4 regions of the Streptomyces sp. NPDC007088 genome follow, and region 3 is predicted to be linked to each of the others. Evidence: riboswitches for the same ligand, from Rfam matches in the RefSeq annotation. Region 3 holds a riboswitch; each other region holds the start of a gene.

The links. Region 3 has a riboswitch for cobalamin ahead of metE (5-methyltetrahydropteroyltriglutamate--homocysteine S-methyltransferase). Riboswitches for the same ligand answer to the same signal wherever they lie in the genome.
Region 1: another riboswitch for cobalamin. It lies ahead of ACFYMP_RS30645 (acyl-CoA thioesterase); the one in region 3 lies ahead of metE (5-methyltetrahydropteroyltriglutamate--homocysteine S-methyltransferase).
Region 2: another riboswitch for cobalamin. It lies ahead of ACFYMP_RS04250 (ribonucleoside-diphosphate reductase subunit alpha); the one in region 3 lies ahead of metE (5-methyltetrahydropteroyltriglutamate--homocysteine S-methyltransferase).
Region 4: another riboswitch for cobalamin. It lies ahead of ACFYMP_RS00265 (cobalamin biosynthesis protein); the one in region 3 lies ahead of metE (5-methyltetrahydropteroyltriglutamate--homocysteine S-methyltransferase).

Annotation. Positions count from the first base shown of each region.
Region 1 is NZ_JBIAFO010000033.1:5,877-10,080, forward strand. Features, by position in the region: gene ACFYMP_RS30630 (ROK family protein) at 1-372, shown strand, start outside; gene ACFYMP_RS30635 (NAD(P)-dependent oxidoreductase) at 518-1,138, shown strand; gene ACFYMP_RS30640 (2'-5' RNA ligase family protein) at 1,178-1,738, opposite strand; cobalamin riboswitch at 1,936-2,180, shown strand; gene ACFYMP_RS30645 (acyl-CoA thioesterase) at 2,338-2,769, shown strand; gene ACFYMP_RS30650 (NAD(P)/FAD-dependent oxidoreductase) at 2,845-4,204, opposite strand, start outside.
Region 2 is NZ_JBIAFO010000002.1:258,170-262,373, reverse strand. Features, by position in the region: gene ACFYMP_RS04265 (GntR family transcriptional regulator) at 1-53, shown strand, start outside; gene ACFYMP_RS04260 (DUF3311 domain-containing protein) at 261-551, shown strand; gene mctP (monocarboxylate uptake permease MctP) at 548-2,179, shown strand; cobalamin riboswitch at 2,481-2,614, shown strand; gene ACFYMP_RS04250 (ribonucleoside-diphosphate reductase subunit alpha) at 2,750-4,204, shown strand, end outside.
Region 3 is NZ_JBIAFO010000004.1:135,120-139,323, reverse strand. Features, by position in the region: gene ACFYMP_RS08550 (FAD-dependent monooxygenase) at 1-1,159, opposite strand, end outside; gene ACFYMP_RS08545 (MarR family winged helix-turn-helix transcriptional regulator) at 1,298-1,831, shown strand; cobalamin riboswitch at 2,006-2,158, shown strand; gene metE (5-methyltetrahydropteroyltriglutamate--homocysteine S-methyltransferase) at 2,344-4,204, shown strand, end outside.
Region 4 is NZ_JBIAFO010000001.1:51,175-55,378, reverse strand. Features, by position in the region: gene cobN (cobaltochelatase subunit CobN) at 1-189, opposite strand, end outside; gene ACFYMP_RS00270 (cobyric acid synthase) at 259-1,788, opposite strand; gene ACFYMP_RS00265 (cobalamin biosynthesis protein) at 1,785-2,738, opposite strand; cobalamin riboswitch at 2,853-2,997, opposite strand; gene ACFYMP_RS00260 (hypothetical protein) at 3,208-3,480, opposite strand; gene ACFYMP_RS00255 (anion permease) at 3,518-4,204, opposite strand, start outside.

The DNA.
Region 1 (4,204 bases), on a different contig from region 3:
GATCCGGTGGCGGTCGCCGTGCTGGAGGAGACCGCCGAGTACCTGGGCGCGGGCATCTCCGACCTCATCAACCTCTTCAGCCCGGAGCGGGTCCTCATCGGCGGCTGGGCGGGGCTTCAGCTGGGCCCGCACATCCTGGAGTCCCTGCGCCGCTACGCCGACAGCTTCTCGCTGCGCCACCCGGCCGGGAAGGTCACCATCGGCATGGGGCTGCTCGGGCCGGACGCGGTGACCGTGGGGGCGGCGACCCTCGTCCTCGCCGACTTCTTCAAGAGCGGTGGCCGGCGCAGCGAACCGGTGCGCGAGGAGGAGCTGCCCGCGCTGGACCACGTCGAATGGCGCGCCCCGCACGGGCCGGGTGCCCCGCACTGACTCCCCCTGGATCACGGGGGCGGGCGGCGGACGGGTCACGCGAGTTGCGCGGGAGAGCGCGGGGGCCCAGCGTCGGAGTGTCGGTCCTACTCCCAGGAAGGCGCGATGCCATGAACGGTCCCGGCCGGGGCGCGGGGGCGCACGGATGAGGATCACCGTCTTCGGCGCGTCCGGGAGAGCCGGGCGGGCCTTTCTGTACGCGGCCGCGCGGGCCGGGCACACCACGACGGCGGTCGTGCGCGATCCGGCCCGGCTCGCGAAGGCCCCGGCCGACCGGGTGGTGACCGGCGGCCCCTTCGACGAGGACGAGGTCGCCGACGCCCTCGACGGGGCCGGGGCCGCGGTGGTGGCGTACGCGCTGCGCGGCGGACGGCGCGACGTCCCGCTGTACTCCCGCGGCACCCGCACCGTCGTCGACGTGATGCGCCGGCTGCGGGTGCCCAGGCTTCTGGTGGTCTCGGAGGCGGCCTACGGACGGCATACGGCGGGGCCGCTCAACCGCACGGTGTCCGCGCTGTACCGGGCGACGGCGCGGCCCGTCATCCGGCAGCGGGAGGACCAGGACGCCGTCATCGCGGCGAGCGGCCTGGAGTGGACGATCGTGCGGCCGGTCGTCCTCGTCGAGGGACCCGCGCACGGCCGTCGCCGCGCGCCTTTCACCCCGCACCGCTCCCCCGCCCCGCGCACGACGTACGCGGATCTCGCGGCGCTGCTGCTCGACGCGCTGGAGGACCCGGCGACCTATCGGCGCGACCTCTACCCCTGAGCGGGCGGTGGCGCCTTCCGGTTCCGGGCGGGCCCGTGGCTACGGTCCCAGCGGGAGGACGTCCGCGTCCTGCCAGGCCCCCTCGCGCCGCACGATGAGGTGGACCACGGCCACGCGGGTGCACAGCGGCAGCTTCTCCGCGTAGCGCCGCTCCAGAGCGTCATAGGCCGACGGGTACGTTCCGGGCCTTTCGTGGTGGGCGAGGGTGAGGTGCGGGGGCAGCCCTCCGGGGCCGAAGAGCCCCCGGTAAGGCACCGCCTCGGGCCAGCGCTCCCGGAGCGCCGCGCGCAGGGCCAGGACCGGCTCGTGCGGTTCCGGCTCCAGGTAGAGCACCCCCGGGTAGCGGCCGAACCGCGCGAATCGGAGGGTGAAGGCGGGGTGGGCCCGGCACAGCCGGGCGAGTTCGCGCCGGGCCCCCGGTACGAGCCGGCTCTCGTGCACGAAGGGGTACAGGAGCGTGACATGAGCGGGGAACCCGGCCGTCACCAGGGAATCGGCCTCCGGTACCCGCAGGGTCAGGGCGGTGTCCCCGGGCCGGTCGCCCCAGCCCTCCGCGTCGTCCGCCCCGGCGGACCGGGCCGGCTCCCCTCTGGTCTCCACAGGGCCTCATGCTCGCACGCGGCAGGTCTTCTGCGCGCGGGGGCCCCGGGCGGACGACGGGTGGTGGTGCTCGCACGCCCGCCACGGGTGGGCGTGCGGACGCGCCGCTGGTGGGGGCGGGCGCCGGCCCGGCGCGCTGTTGCCGAGTTCACGTACGCCGGGGACCACGGATGATCGATCAAACGGGTGACGCGGGTTAGGCTGGGCGAGCAGTCGGTTCGCCCCCTTTCCTTCAGGATCGGGGTGCGTCGTAAGAGGGAACCCGGTGGGAGTCCGGGACTGCCCCGCAGCGGTGAGCGAGAACGACCGCCGTCCCACGCACTGGGCCTAACCGGGCCCGGGAAGCGACGGCCAGTAGGTGCCCGCCCGCCCCGTCTCGTACAAGGGCGTACGGCGTGTGTGCTCGCGAGTCCGAAGACCTGCCGCTGCCCGTGGGTGCCGTGGGCGCCCGCGGTGAACCCGGTGTGCGCGCGAGGGCGGCCGCGGGGTGCGGGCCGCTGCCGTCGCGGCCGGGTCCGTCCCGGTGCCGGTCACCGCACCCGGTGTCCTCCCGCCCGCGGTGCCGGGTCCGAGAACGCCGCTCGCGAAGGAGAGTTGACGTGACTGTGCAGTCCGCCGGAAACCCCCCGGCCGCCGTCCGGGACAGCAAGACCCCCGCTGAGTCCCAGGTGATGCTCAAGCACATCATGAGCGAACACGACACCAACCTGTACGGGACCATCCACGGAGGTGTCGTGATGAAGCTGATCGACGACACGGCGGCGGCCTCGGCCGGCCGGCACGCGGACGGTCCGGCGGTGACCGTGTCCGTGAACCGGATGACCTTTCTCGCGCCGGTGCGCGCGGGCGATCTGCTGAGCGCCGAGGCCACGCTGGAGCGCGCGGGGCGGACCTCGATGGACGTCGCGGTACGGGTGACGGCCGAGCGGTGGAACTTCTCCGGCCCGGTGACGGAGGTCGCGACGGCACGGCTCACCTTCGTCGCGATCGACGCCGAGGGCCGGCCGCGGTCCGTTCCCGCGCTGGTCTGAGCGCGCGAAGGGGCGGGGGCGGGCGGTGCCGAACCGCCCGCCCCCGCCCCTTCGCCGTGTTCGGCGGGTCCGCGCTCAGTGCACGCCGTGCAGGGCGGCGGTGTGCTCGCGGATCTGCTCCGGAGTCAGGTACACGTCGGTGTGCTCGAACTCGCGCAGGGTCCCGGACTTCTCCGACAGGAAGCCGGTCCGGACGAAGTCGTCACCCGCCACCGCGTTGAGCAGCCAGTTCGTCATGACACGGGTCTTGGCGGGCCCGGTACGCAGCGCCGACCAGTGGTAGCCCCTGGCCACCGCCTCGGCGGGCAGTCCCCGCAGGTTGACGCCGAGCGGCCGGGAGACGGCGTCGGTGCCGCCGAGGTCGACGACGAGCCCGAGGTCCTTGTGGACGTAGGGACGCATCGGCTGGTGCAGCAGGCTGGCGATGACGTTGTCGGCGACCTTGCGTCCCTGGCGCATCGCGTGCTGGGCGGTGGGCGGGCAGATCGCGCCCTCCTCCTTGGTGAGGTCGGGCACGGCCGCGGCGTCACCGAGGGCGAAGACGCCGTCGAGCCCGGGGACGTTCATCTCCGGGGTGACGGCGACGCGGCCGCGCACCGTCTCCGTGTCGAGCGTCGCCATGAGGGGGCTGGCGGCGACCCCGGCCGTCCAGATGAGGGTGCGGCAGGGCAGGGTGCGGCCGTCGGTGAAGGTGACCTTCTCCGGTCCGGCCTCGGCGATCGAGACGCCCAGGGAGACGTCGATCCCACGCCGTTCGAGCACCTTCATCGCGGCCTTGCCGAGTTCGTCGCCCAGCTCCGGCATGAGTTTGGGCGCGATGTCGATGAGGTGCCACTTGATGAGCGAGGGGTCCAGGCGCGGGTAGTGCTTGACGGCGTTGTGCGTCAGGCGCTGCAGGCACGCGGCGGTCTCGGTCCCGGCGTAGCCGCCGCCGACGACGACGAACTGCAGGCGGGAGGCGCGTTCCTCCTCGTCGGTGCTCGCGTCGGCGAGGTCGAGCTGGGAGATGACGTGGTCGCGGATGTACGCGGCCTCGGCGAGGGTCTTCATGCCCCGGGCGTTCTCGGTGAGCCCGGGGATGTCGAAGGTGCGGGTGATGCTGCCGGGGGTGAGCACGATGATGTCGTACGGCTCGTGCACGATCTCGCCGTTGACCTTCTGCACGATGCAGATCTTCGCCTGCGTGTCCACGCCGATCGCGCCGCCGGGAATGATGCGGGTGCGGTGCTTCTGGCTGCGGCGCAGCGAGACGGCGACGGACTGCGGGGTGAGCACCCCGGAGGCCACCTGGGGCAGCAGCGGCAGGTACAGCTGGTACGAGAAGGGCGCGACCAGGGTGATGTCCGCCCGGCCCGGTGGAATACGCCGCTCCAGACGGCGTACGCATCCCACTCCGGCGAAGCCGGCGCCCACTACGAGAATCCTGGGTCGTGCC
Region 2 (4,204 bases), on a different contig from region 3:
TGTACCGGGGCGACCGCTACAAGTTCGTGGCCCGGCTCAAGCGCCCGGACTGAGGTCCGGCGGGTCCCCCTCGCCGCCCGCCCCGCCCTCTCCCGTCACGGGCGCCCCCGCCGGCGCCCCCGGCGCGGCGTCCGTTATGCGGTACGGGGGTTTCACAACGCCTTTACGTCGCCTAGATTTCGCCCGTCGCGCCCTGATCGACGGGGGCGACCCGGCGCACAGCGGAGTGCGCGCGGGCGACGGAGGGGACGGAGCAGGACATGGCGCGGGAAGTGGAGACAAAGCCGAACCCGGGGGGAGGTGGCGTGCGGCAGCCCGTCGTGACCCCGCTGAGAGTCGTGGTCGGACTGTGCCTGCTCGCGCCGTTCGTGGCGATGTTGTGGGTGGGTTCGTACGCGAGGATCGACCCGGCCTTCATCGGCATCCCCTTCTTCTACTGGTACCAGATGCTCTGGGTGTTCGTCTCCAGCGCGCTGACCCTGCTGGCCTACAAACTCTGGCAGCACGACCAGCGCACCCGGCGTGCCGCTCGCGGAGGTGAGCCCCGATGAAGGACGGCGTCAACGGGGTCGCTCTGACGATCTTCATCCTCTTCTTCGTCGCGGTCACCGTCATGGGCTTCATGGCGGCGCGCTGGCGGCGGGCCAGTACCGAGAGCCTCGACGAATGGGGCCTGGGCGGCCGGTCCTTCGGGACCTGGGTGACATGGTTCCTGCTCGGCGGCGACCTCTACACCGCGTACACCTTCGTCGCGGTGCCCGCGGCGATCTACGCGGGCGGGGCGGCCGGCTTCTACGCCGTGCCGTACACCATCCTGGTCTATCCGCTGATCTTCACCTTCCTGCCGCGGCTGTGGTCGGTCTCGCACCGCCACGGCTACGTCACCACCTCCGACTTCGTGCGCGGGCGCTTCGGCTCGAAGGGGCTCTCGCTCGCGGTGGCGCTGACCGGCATCCTCGCCACGATGCCGTACATCGCCCTGCAACTCGTCGGCATCCAGGCGGTCCTGGACGTCATGGGCGTGGGCGGCGGGGAGGACACGAACTGGTTTGTCAAGGACCTGCCACTTTTGATCGCTTTCGCCGTTCTCGCGGCGTACACGTACTCCTCGGGGCTGCGGGCGCCCGCGCTGATCGCCTTCGTCAAGGACGGGCTGATCTACCTCGTGATCGCGGTCGCGATCATCTACATCCCGGTCAAGCTCGGCGGTTTCGACGACGTCTTCGCGAAGGCCGGCGACGCGCTCTCCCAGAAGAACCCGGCGACCGGACAGCCCAAGGGCGCGCTCTTCCCCGGGGAGAAGGGGCAGTGGGGGTACGCGACCCTGGCGCTCGGCTCGGCGCTAGCGCTGTTCATGTACCCGCACTCGATCACCGCGACGCTCTCCAGCAGCAAGCGGAACGTGATCCGGCGCAACACGACGATCCTGCCGCTGTACTCGCTCATGCTGGGGCTGCTCGCCCTGCTGGGCTTCATGGCGATCGCGGCGGGCGTGAAGGTCGACAACGGGCAGCTCGCCATCCCGCAGCTGTTCGAGGACATGTTCCCGGACTGGTTCACCGGGGTCGCCTTCGCGGCCATCGGAATCGGGGCGCTGGTGCCCGCGGCCATCATGTCGATCGCGGCCGCGAACCTGTTCACCCGCAACATCTACAAGGACTTCCTGAAGCCGGACGCGACCCCGGCCCAGGAGGCCAAGGTCTCCAAGCTGGTCTCGCTGCTGGTCAAGGTGGGCGCGCTGATCTTCGTCCTCGGTATGGACAAGACGGTGGCGATCAACTTCCAGCTGCTGGGCGGCATCTGGATTCTGCAGACCCTGCCCTCGCTCGTGGGCGGCCTGTTCACCCGCTGGTTCCACCGCTGGGCGCTGCTCACGGGCTGGGCGGTCGGCATGGCCTACGGGACGTGGGCGGCCTGGACCGTGGCCAGCCCCACCCAGGACCACTTCGGGGGCTCCTCGAAGGAGATTCCCGGGCTCGGAGAGATCGGCTACATCGGCATGACGGCCATCGTGCTGAATCTGGTCGTCACGCTGGTCCTCACGGTCGTCCTGCGGGCCCTGAAGGCCCCTGACGGCGTCGACGAGACGGTTCCCTCGGACTACGTCGTGGACGCGGGCGACCCGGGCGTGCGGGAGGAGCTGCCGCCCGCGACGGCGGGAGCCCCGGCCGGTCACTGACGCCCCGGCACAGGGATCCGGAGGGCCTCACGGACGGGCCCGGAGGAGGGGCGCGGGCTTCCTCCTCCGGGCCCGTCCGGTGTCCGCGCGGGCCGCCGGGCCCGGCCCCGCACCTCCCGCGATCCGAGTTTTCGCGGACGGGGACGGGGGCCGCTTGTGGAGCCCGCACACCGCGCGGCGGCCTCGGGTCGGGCCGCTGCGCGGGCCGGGGAACGCCCCCTTGTCGGCACTCCACAAGGCTTGGCCGGTACGTGACCTTCGCCCGCCTCGACACAACATCTGGGGTCTCCCTCAGCCCACCCACCCCACATGTATGCTCAGTCTCGCTGTCGTCGCAGGGGAATCCGGTGCGAATCCGGAACTGTCCCGCAACGGTGTGTGGTGCGCCTTTTGCACGCCCGAGTCCGAGGTCCTGCCGACAGCGCGCCAAGGACCGACCGGCCCTGGCGCCCAGACGTCCGGGCCTCGCGGAGTGGGCCGGTGGATGTGTCGCCCCGCCCTGCCCCGGGCCCGTGCGCCGCTCCCCGCTGCCTCCCGCCGGCCCACAGCCGAGCGAGGGAGAGCCACACAGTGACCATCGCGCCAGCAGATCCCGCTTCAGCGGTCACGGCCGAACAGGATCTTCCGGGAACCGCCCTGTTGCGGACCCTGACGAATCTCACCGCCGATCTCCCCGACACCGACCCCGGCCGGGTCGCCGCCGCCGCCCTGCGCGGCCGCAGCGCCCACGCCGACGAGGCGGAGCTGCGCGAACTGGCGACCGAGGCCGCCGCCGGTCTCATCTCGGAGGACCCCGCCTACTCGCGGCTCGCCGCCCGGCTGCTGACCCTCGGCATCACCGAGGAGGCCCGCAGCCAGGGCGCGCACACCTATGCCGAGTCGGTCGCCGTCGGCCACCGCGAGGGCCTGATCGGTGACAGCACGGCCCGCTTCTGCGCACTGCACGCCGAGCGGCTCGACGCGCTGATCGACCTGGAGGGCGACGACCGCTTCGGCTACTTCGGCCTGCGCACCCTCTACAGCCGCTACCTGCTGCGCCACCCGATCACCCGCAAGGTGATCGAGACTCCGCAGTTCTTCATGCTGCGCGTGGCCTCGGGCCTGGCGGCGGACGAGTCGGCGGCCGCGGTGGACGAGGTGGCCTCGCTGTACCGGCTGATGAGCCGCCTCGACTACCTGCCCTCCTCCCCCACGCTGTTCAACTCCGGTACGCAGCACCCGCAGATGTCCTCGTGCTACCTGCTGGACTCGCCGAAGGACGAGCTGGACTCGATCTACGAGCGCTACCTCCAGGTGGCCCGGCTGTCCAAGCACGCGGGTGGGATCGGCATCGCGTACTCCCGTATCCGCGGCCGCGGTTCGCTGATCCGGGGCACCAACGGCCACTCGAACGGCATCGTGCCCTTCCTGAAGACGCTGGACTCCTCGGTCGCGGCGGTCAACCAGGGCGGCCGGCGCAAGGGCGCCGCGGCGGTGTACCTGGAGACCTGGCACTCCGACATCGAGGAGTTCCTGGAGCTGCGCGACAACACGGGCGAGGACCAGCGCCGCACCCACCACCTCAACCTCGCGCACTGGGTCCCGGACGAGTTCATGCGCCGGGTCGCCGAGGACTCCGAGTGGTCGCTGTTCTCCCCGGCCGACGTCCCCGGGCTGACCGACCTGTGGGGCGAGGAGTTCGAGACCGCGTACCGCGAGGCGGAGGCGGCCGGGCTGGCGCGCAGGACGCTGCCGGCCCGCGAGCTGTACGGGCGCATGATGCGCACCCTCGCGCAGACCGGCCAGGGCTGGATCACCTTCAAGGACCACTCCAACCGCACCGCGAACCAGACCGCCGAGCCCGGTCACACCGTGCACTCCTCGAACCTGTGCACGGAGATCATCGAGGTCACCGACGACGGCGAGACGGCCGTGTGCAACCTGGGTTCGGTGAACCTGGGCGCCTTCGTCGAGAACGGGGACATCGACTGGGAGCGGCTGGACGAGACCGTCCGCACCGCCGTGACCTTCCTCGACCGGGTCGTG
Region 3 (4,204 bases):
GGGCCTCCTCACCTCCCGCGGCGGGGAGGAGGCCGGGTGCGGACCGCAACGCCTCGTTGCGGCGGGCCAGTTCCGGCGCGGTGCGGGGCACCAGGGTCGCGCCTCCCGAAGTGGCGAGCGCCTGGTTCCTGGTCACGAACTCGCGCATGACCCGCTCGTAGGCGGTGAAGGCCGCGCCGTGGTCGGTGTGGGTGGCCAGTTCACCGGCGAGGACGTAGGCGCCGACCAGCGAGAGGCTCGACCCCTGGCCGGACATGAAGGACGGGGCGTAGGCGGCGTCGCCGACCAGGGCCACTCGGCCCCGGTGCCAGGACGGCAGGTGGATCTGGCTCACGACGTCGAAGAAGAGGTCGTCAGCCGCGCGCATGGCGGCCACCAGACGGGGGACCTCCCATCCGTCCCCCTCGAACTGCGCCGCCACGAGGTCGCGTTGCGCCTCGGGAGCGCGGAAGGCGCTGTAGGGCGCCTCGTCCCGCGCGAAGTTGAGGAAGCCGTACACGGGGGCCTGCGGATCGGTGGCGTAGAGGACGGCGGCCCTGCCGGGGGCGTTCCAGGCGAGGCCCTCGTGCGAGAGTCCGAGGTGGTTGGGCAGGGTGAAGCCGGCGAAGCAGTGGCCGAGGTAGTGGTGGAACCGCTCCTCGGGCCCGAAGACCAGACCGCGGGTGTTCGAGTGCAGTCCGTCGGCGCCGACGACGAGGTCGAAGGTGCGCCGCTCGCCGCCGCGGAAGCTCACCTCGACGTGGCCGGGGCCCTCGGTGAGGGTGTCGATGGAGTCGCCGAAGACGAACTCGACGCGGTCGCGCACGAGTGCGTACAGCTGGTCGGCGAGATCCCCGCGGCGCACCTCCAGGTCACGCCCCTCTACACCGCCGGTCACCACCTCCGGGCGTACGGCGGCGAGGAGCGCCCCCTCCTGATCGAGGAAGGAGATCCGCCTGCTGTCCACGTGGGCCCGTTCCAGCCGCGGACGCAGGCCCATGCGGGTGACGACCTCCATCGCCGTCCCGCGAATGTCGATGGGGTACCCGCCGGCCCGCAGGTACGGCGCTTTCTCCACGACGGTGACCTCGAAGCCGTAGTGGTCGAGCCAGTAAGCCAGAGCCGGTCCGGCGATGCTGGCACCGGAGATGAGGACGGTCCTTCGGGCGTGGTGATTCATGGGGTCGCTCTCCCAGCCGTGCTCGGTACGCTCAATGATGCGTACTTTAGGTATCCTTTTTGGGCGGAGACGCCCCCCCGGGCGTGCCGCTTCCACCACCATATAGATACCTACTTTAGGTAGGCAAGTGAGGCGAGGATGAGCACTCCACCACCCCTCCCCGAGGGCGACGCCCCTACCGTGCCGGCGGACGAGGCCCTGGGCCGGGAGGTGATGCCCCGTTTGATGCGGCTGAGCAACGCCCTCAGCCGGGGCCGGCTCACCGAGCGCGCGATGGAGTCCGTGGACCTGAGGCTGGACCGGCCGGCCCTGTCGGTCCTTCTCACTCTGCACATGGCCGACCGTCCCCTGCGCGTGGGAGAGATCGCGCAGCGCATGGAGATGGCCGGTCCGCACATCACCCGGCAGGTGAAGGAGCTGGAGCGCAGGCATCTGGTCCGGCGCGTCGGCGACCCGCTGGACCGGCGGGCCAGCCTCATCGAGCCGACCGACTCCGGCGCCGCGGGAGCCGCCCGGTACGTCAGCACCCTGTTCGGCTGGTTCGCCGAGGCGGTCGCCGACTGGGAGGAGGAGGACCGCAGGACCTTCGGCCGCCTCCTGACCCGCTTCGCGGACGACTTCACCGCCCGTCTGGCGGCGGCCGACGACCGGACGCCGCCGGCCGCCTCCTGACCGTGCCCGCGGGCGGCGCCCTCCCCCGGGCGTGTCCTGCCGGCGGCGTTCGCCACGCCGACGTGCGCCACCCGCACCATCCGCATGCTGGACGTGGCGCTCCGCGCGGCCGTGGCGCACCGTAGGCTGGTCGGCGCAGCTGGTTCGCCCCGTCCGCCAGGCGGGAGGCGTCGCAAGAGGGAACCCGGTGGGAATCCGGGACTGCCCCGCAGCGGTGAGCGGGAACGACCGCCGTCATACGCACTGGGCCCCGGCGTACGGGACCTGGGAAGCGACGGCCAGTAGGTGTCCTCCCCCGAGAGGACGGGCCCGCGAGTCCGAAGACCTGCCACTGCCCGCGTACGACCGGCTCGTGCGCGGACATCCCGGTGACCTCGTGGGCGGGTCGGCGTACATACCCGGCGGAGAGTCGCGCGTGCCCGGCACGTGAGGCACACCGCCCGGTTCGTCACCCCTTCGCGCTCGCGTGCCGTCCCCGGGATTCAGGGACTCGTCTCGCGAAGGAGATCTCCGTGACCCCCAAGTCCGCAGCCGCGGCAGCACGGTCCACCGTGTACGGCTACCCCCGTCAGGGCCAGAACCGGGAACTGAAGAAGGCGATCGAGGGCTACTGGAAGGGCCGGGTCGACGCCGCCTCGCTCCACTCGACAGCCGCCCGGCTGCGTCGCGCCCACTGGCGGCAGCTGGCCGAGGCCGGGATCGACGAGGTACCGACCGGGGACTTCTCGTACTACGACCACGTCCTGGACACCAGCGTCATGGTCGGCGCGATCCCCGAGCGTCACCGTGCGGCGGTGGCCGCCGACCCGCTCGACGGCTACTTCGCGATGGCGCGCGGCAGCGCGGACCTCGCACCGCTCGAAATGACGAAGTGGTTCGACACCAACTACCACTACCTCGTTCCCGAGCTGGGCGCGGACACGGTGTTCAGCGCGGACTCCGGCCGACAGGTCGCCGAGCTGCGTGAGGCCCTGGAACTCGGCCTGAACGCCCGGCCGGTCCTCGTCGGCCCCGTCACCTACCTGCTGCTCGCCAAGCCCGCGCCCGGGGCGCCGTCCGGCTTCGACCCGCTGACCCTGCTCGACCGGCTGCTCCCGGTGTACGCCGAGATCCTCGCCGACCTGCGGGCGGCGGGCGCCGAGTGGGTGCAGCTCGACGAGCCCGCCCTCGTGCAGGACCGCACCCCGGCGGAACTGAACGGCGCCGAACGCGCCTACCGTGAACTGGGCGCCCTCACCGACCGCCCCAAGCTGCTCGTGGCCTCCTACTTCGACCGCCTCGGAGAGGCCCTCCCGGTCCTGGCCAAGGCGCCGGTGGAGGGACTGGCCCTGGACTTCACCGAGTCGGCGGCGGCCAACCTCGACGCGCTCGCCGCCGTGGGCGGCCTGCCCGGCAAGCGCCTGGTCGCCGGTGTCGTCAACGGGCGCAACATCTGGGTCAACGACCTGAGCGGGTCGCTGGCCGTGCTCGGCACCCTGCTCGGCCTGGCCGGGCGGGTCGACGTGTCCGCCTCCTGCTCCCTGCTGCACGTCCCGCTCGACACCTCGGCCGAGCGGGAGATCGAACCGCAGATCCTGCGCTGGCTCGCCTTCGCCCGGCAGAAGACCGCCGAGATCGTCACCCTCGCCAGGGGGCTTGCGGGCGGTACGGAGGCGATCACCGCACAACTCGCCGCCAACCGGGCCGATCTCGCCTCCCGCGCGCACTCGCCCCTCACCCGTGACCCGGCCGTACGCGCCCGAACCGGCGCCGTCACCGAGTCCGAGACCCGTCGCTCGCAGCCCTACGGTGAGCGGGCAGCCGCTCAACGCGCCCGTCTCAAGCTGCCGTTGCTGCCGACCACCACCATCGGCTCCTTCCCGCAGACCACCGGGCTGCGTACCGCCCGCGCCGACCTGCGCGCGGGACGGATCGACACGGACGGCTACGAGGACCGCATCCGGTCCGAGATCCGGGAAGTCGTCTCCTTCCAGGAGAGGGCCGGGCTGGACGTGCTGGTGCACGGCGAACCCGAACGCAACGACATGGTGCAGTACTTCGCCGAGCGGCTCACCGGCTACCTCGCCACCCAGCACGGCTGGGTCCAGTCCTACGGCACCCGCTACGTCCGCCCGCCGGTCCTGGCCGGCGACGTCTCCCGCCCCGAGCCGATGACGGTGCGCTGGACCACGTACGCCCAGTCCCTCACCGACCGGCCGGTCAAGGGCATGCTCACCGGCCCGGTCACGATGCTCGCCTGGTCCTTCGTCCGCGACGACCAGCCCCTCGGCGACACCGCCCGACAGGTCGCCCTCGCCCTGCGCGACGAGGTCGGCGACCTGGAGGCGGCCGGGACCCCGGTCATCCAGGTGGACGAGCCCGCCCTGCGCGAGA
Region 4 (4,204 bases), on a different contig from region 3:
GAGCCCGTCCTCCCAGGCGCGCTTACCTCCCAGCAGCCGTACGACCGCGAGGTCCGCGCCCGCGAGCAGCGCGGGCAGCTCCTCGGCCGGGTCGACCCGCGAGGGGTTGCCGATCCGGTAGGACGCCCCGCAGGCCCGCGCGGCGAGCAGATCCGTGTCGGCGGTGGACAACAGCAGCACAGTGGGCACGGCGTCCTCAACTCCCTTGTCGTGTACGTGAACGGGCGGCTGTGTTCGTGGAGGTTCCCCGGGCGCCGCTCACCCGCGCGCCCCGGGCGGCGCGGGCGCTCCCGGCGGGACGAAGGGCAGCCCCGGGGGCGCGCCCCCCTCGATCAGCCGCAGCAGCGCGTCCGTGTCGGCGTGCTCCTCGATCAGGTCGCCCAGCAGATCGAGCTGCTCCTCGCGCAACCGGCCGAAGGAGGTGTCCGGCGCGGGCACGAAACGCCGCCCCGCCGCCCGCGCCGTCTGACGCAGGAAGGCGCGCCGGAAGCCGTCGCTCTCCAGCGAACCGTGCCAGTGCGTGCCCCACACGCAGCCGGCCCGGCAGCCGTCGAGGAAGGGTTCGCCGCCCCTCACCTCGGCCACGCCGTGGTGGATCTCGTAGCCCTCGACCCGCTCGCCGAGCGCGCTGCCCGAGGGCCGCGCGAGGGTCTTCTCGCGGGCGAAACGCACCCGCACCGGCAGCAGCCCGAGCCCCTCGACGGTGCCGGCCCGCGACTCCACCTCGTCCTCGATCACCTCACCGAGCAACTGGAACCCGCCGCAGATGCCGAGCACCGGACGGCCGGCGGCGGCCCGCCGGGACAGCTCCGCCGCGAGGCCCCGCTCGCGCAGCCAGCGCAGCGCGCCGACCGTGCCGCGGGTACCGGGGACGACCACGAGATCGGCGTCGGCCAGCTCCTGCGGACGGTCCACGAAACGCACGACGACGCCCGGTTCGGCCGCGAGCGCGTCGACGTCCGTGAAGTTCGACATGAGCGGCACCGCGCACACCGCGACCCGCAGCACGTCCTCGCCGTACGGCTCGCTCACCGCCGACTCGCGCACCGCCCCGCGCAGCGACACCGCGAGCCCGTCCTCCTCGTCGATGCCCAGGCCGTGCCGGAAGGGCAGGACGCCGAAGGTGCGGCGCCCGGTCAGCTGCTCCAGCATCACGAGGCCCGGCTCCAGGAGCGAGACGTCGCCCCGGAACTTGTTGACGAGGTAGCCCGCGATCAGCTCCTGGTCCCCGGGGTCCAGCAGCGCCGTCGTCCCGAAGAACGAGGCGAACACCCCGCCCCGGTCGATGTCGCCCACGACCAGGACCGGCAGCCGCGCGGCGCGCGCGACCCCCATGTTGACCAGATCGGTGCGGCGCAGGTTGATCTCCGCCGGGCTGCCCGCGCCCTCGCAGATCACCGCGTCGTAGCGCGAGCGCAACTGCTCCAGACAGTCCACGACCGTGCCGAGCAGCGTCTCCTGGCGTCCCCCGTGGTACGCCCGCGCGCTCAGCTCGCCGACCGGCCGGCCCAGCAGCACGACCTGGCTCGTGCGGTCGCCGCCCGGTTTGAGCAGCACCGGGTTCATGAGCGCGCTCGGCTCGATCCGGGCGGCCTGCGCCTGCATGGCCTGCGCCCGGCCGATCTCCGCGCCCTCCCGCGTCACGTACGAGTTGAGGGACATGTTCTGTCCCTTGAACGGCGCGACCCGCACGCCCTGGCGTACCAGCCACCGGCAGATCCCGGCGGTCACGACGCTCTTGCCCGCGTCCGAGGTGGTCCCCGCGACCAGCAGTCCGCCGCCCCTCACAGGGACCTCCCGCGCCGCAGCGCCGCCCAGCCGGTCCGGGCCCCCGCGCAGGCCGCCAGGGACAGCCAGGCCACCCGCCGCGACAGCCGCACGGCGCGTTCGATGTCGGCGACAGCGACCGGCCGCCCCCTCCCGTTCAGCACCGGCCGGTGCTCGACCCGGCCGCCGTACGCGAGGGTCCCGCCCAGCCGCACCCCGAGCGCCCCCGCGAACGCGGCCTCCACCCGGCCCGCGTTGGGGCTCGGATGGCGGTGCGCGTCCTCCCGTACGGCGGTGAGCGCGGCGCGCGGCCGGCCCCCCGACACGATCGCCCAGCCCGCCGTCAGCCGGGCCCCCGGCCAGCCGAGGACGTCGTCGAGACGCGCCGCCGACCAGCCGAAACGCCGGTGGCGCGGCGAGCGGTGACCCACCATCGCGTCCAGCGTGTTGACCGCGCGGAAGCCCAGCAGCCCCGGCACCCCGGCCGCCGCACCCCACACGAGGGCGCCGACCACGGCGTCGGAGGTGTTCTCGGCGACGGACTCCACGACGGCGCGCGCGATCCCGTCCGCGTCCAGGGACTGCGGATCGCGTCCGCACAGGTGGGGCAGGCGCGCCCGCGCCGTCTCCACCTCTCCGGCCGCGAGGGCGGCGCCGATCGCACGGGCCTCCCGGCCCAGCGAGGTGCCGCCCACGACCGTCCAGGTGGCGGCGGCGGTCAGGGCGAGGGAGGCGGCGGGGGAGCGGCGCGCCCACCGCGCGGCGAGCGCCCCGAGGGCGGTCGCGCCCCCGGCGCACAGCGCGGTGTGGAGGGCTCCGGCGCCCCGGTGGTCACGCCACAGGACCCGCTCGGCGGCCGAGGCCGCGCGCCCGAACAGCGCGACCGGATGGCCGCGCCGGGGATCACCGAGGAGCAGGTCGCCGAGCAGACCGGCGGTGGCGCCGGCCGTGAGAACACGTTCGGCACGCATGGCGTCAGTCCGCCGTCACACCTCGTGCGACGGACGGGAGGCGGAAGGCTCCGGGCGGAGCGGGACGGCGGCTGCCGGACATGCGGGTGTCCTCACTCAGGGTCCGCGCCCTGGTTCGAAGGAGTCCGGCAGCGAGAGTTCCTGACTCACGGAGAGACCTGCTCTCCGCTCACAGTGGCGGGACCGCGCCGGACTCGCACCGGGCTTCCTCTGCTGCTGCCGAATGGGCCCCGGCAGTCCACCACGCGCGGAGAACGCCCGTCAACTCCCACTTGACGCCATAACGGACATGTGCCGAGACCCACACCGCCTCCGACCTGGGCCGCAGCGAAACGGCAGCGGGCCGGGCGGGTACGGGTCGGGGTACGGCGGAGCGCCGGGTACGGCGAGGGGCGGACGGCCCGCACGGCCGCCCGCCCCTCACGCGTCTCCCGCCCGCGCGCGACGCCGCGGGCGCCGCGTCGCGGACTCAGGCGACGATGACGTAGATCCCGTACCCGACGGCCGCCAGGCACAGCGCGAAGCACGCGTAGGCCCCGGTACGCAGGAGGGCCGGCGTGCCGCCGCCCGCCCCGCCGGCGGGCACCGCCGCCGCGGGGGCCGTACCCGCGGCCTGCGCGCGCCGGGTCCGCGAGGCGCGCGAGAGGCCGGCGATACCGAGCGCGAACGCGCCCACCAGCGCCACGGTGATGCCGAGGCTCACGCCGAAGACGGAGCCGAGCGCCGCCCAGTCGATATGCATCTGCGAGGTCCTTTCTGGCCGGTTGGCCGCAGCGGGCTCAGGCCGCGCCCGATCCGGCGCGCTCGGTGGGGCGGTCGGCCCGGGGGGCGGGGGCGTCGATGGTCGCGGTCAGGGTGTCGGGGGCCTCGGCCGCCGTCGGCTGCACCGGGACGCTCAGGACGCCTGCCGGTGGCGGGGTCACGGCCGCCACGGCCTGGGTGACCACCCCGGAGGGTTCGGCGGCGGGGGCTTTCGCGCCCACGTCGTGGTGGCTGACCGGCTTGCGGCGCGACAGCAGCCAGATGTAGCCGCCCGCCGCGATCAGCAGGGCCGCGGTGAGCGAGACGCCCCAGGCGCCCTGCCGGGTCAGGAACTCCGCGCCGGCGCCGACGACGGCGGCGGCGGGCAGGGTCAGCACCCAGGCGACGGCCATCCGGCTCGCGGTCGACCAGCGGACCTGGCCGCCCTTGCGGCCGAGCCCCGCGCCCATCACGGAACCCGAGCACGCCTGCGTCGTCGAGAGGGAGAAGCCGAGGTGCGAGGAGGCGAGGATGACGGTCGCCGCTCCGGTCTGCGAGGCGAAGCCCTGGGGCGGCGCCAGGTCGGTGAGCCCGGTGCCCATCGTGCGGATGATGCGCCAGCCGCCCAGGTACGTACCGAGCGCGATCGCGCAGCCCGCCGAGAGGATGACCCACAGCGGCGGGTTCGAGCCGGGCTTGAGCACGTCGCCGGTCACGAGGGCCAG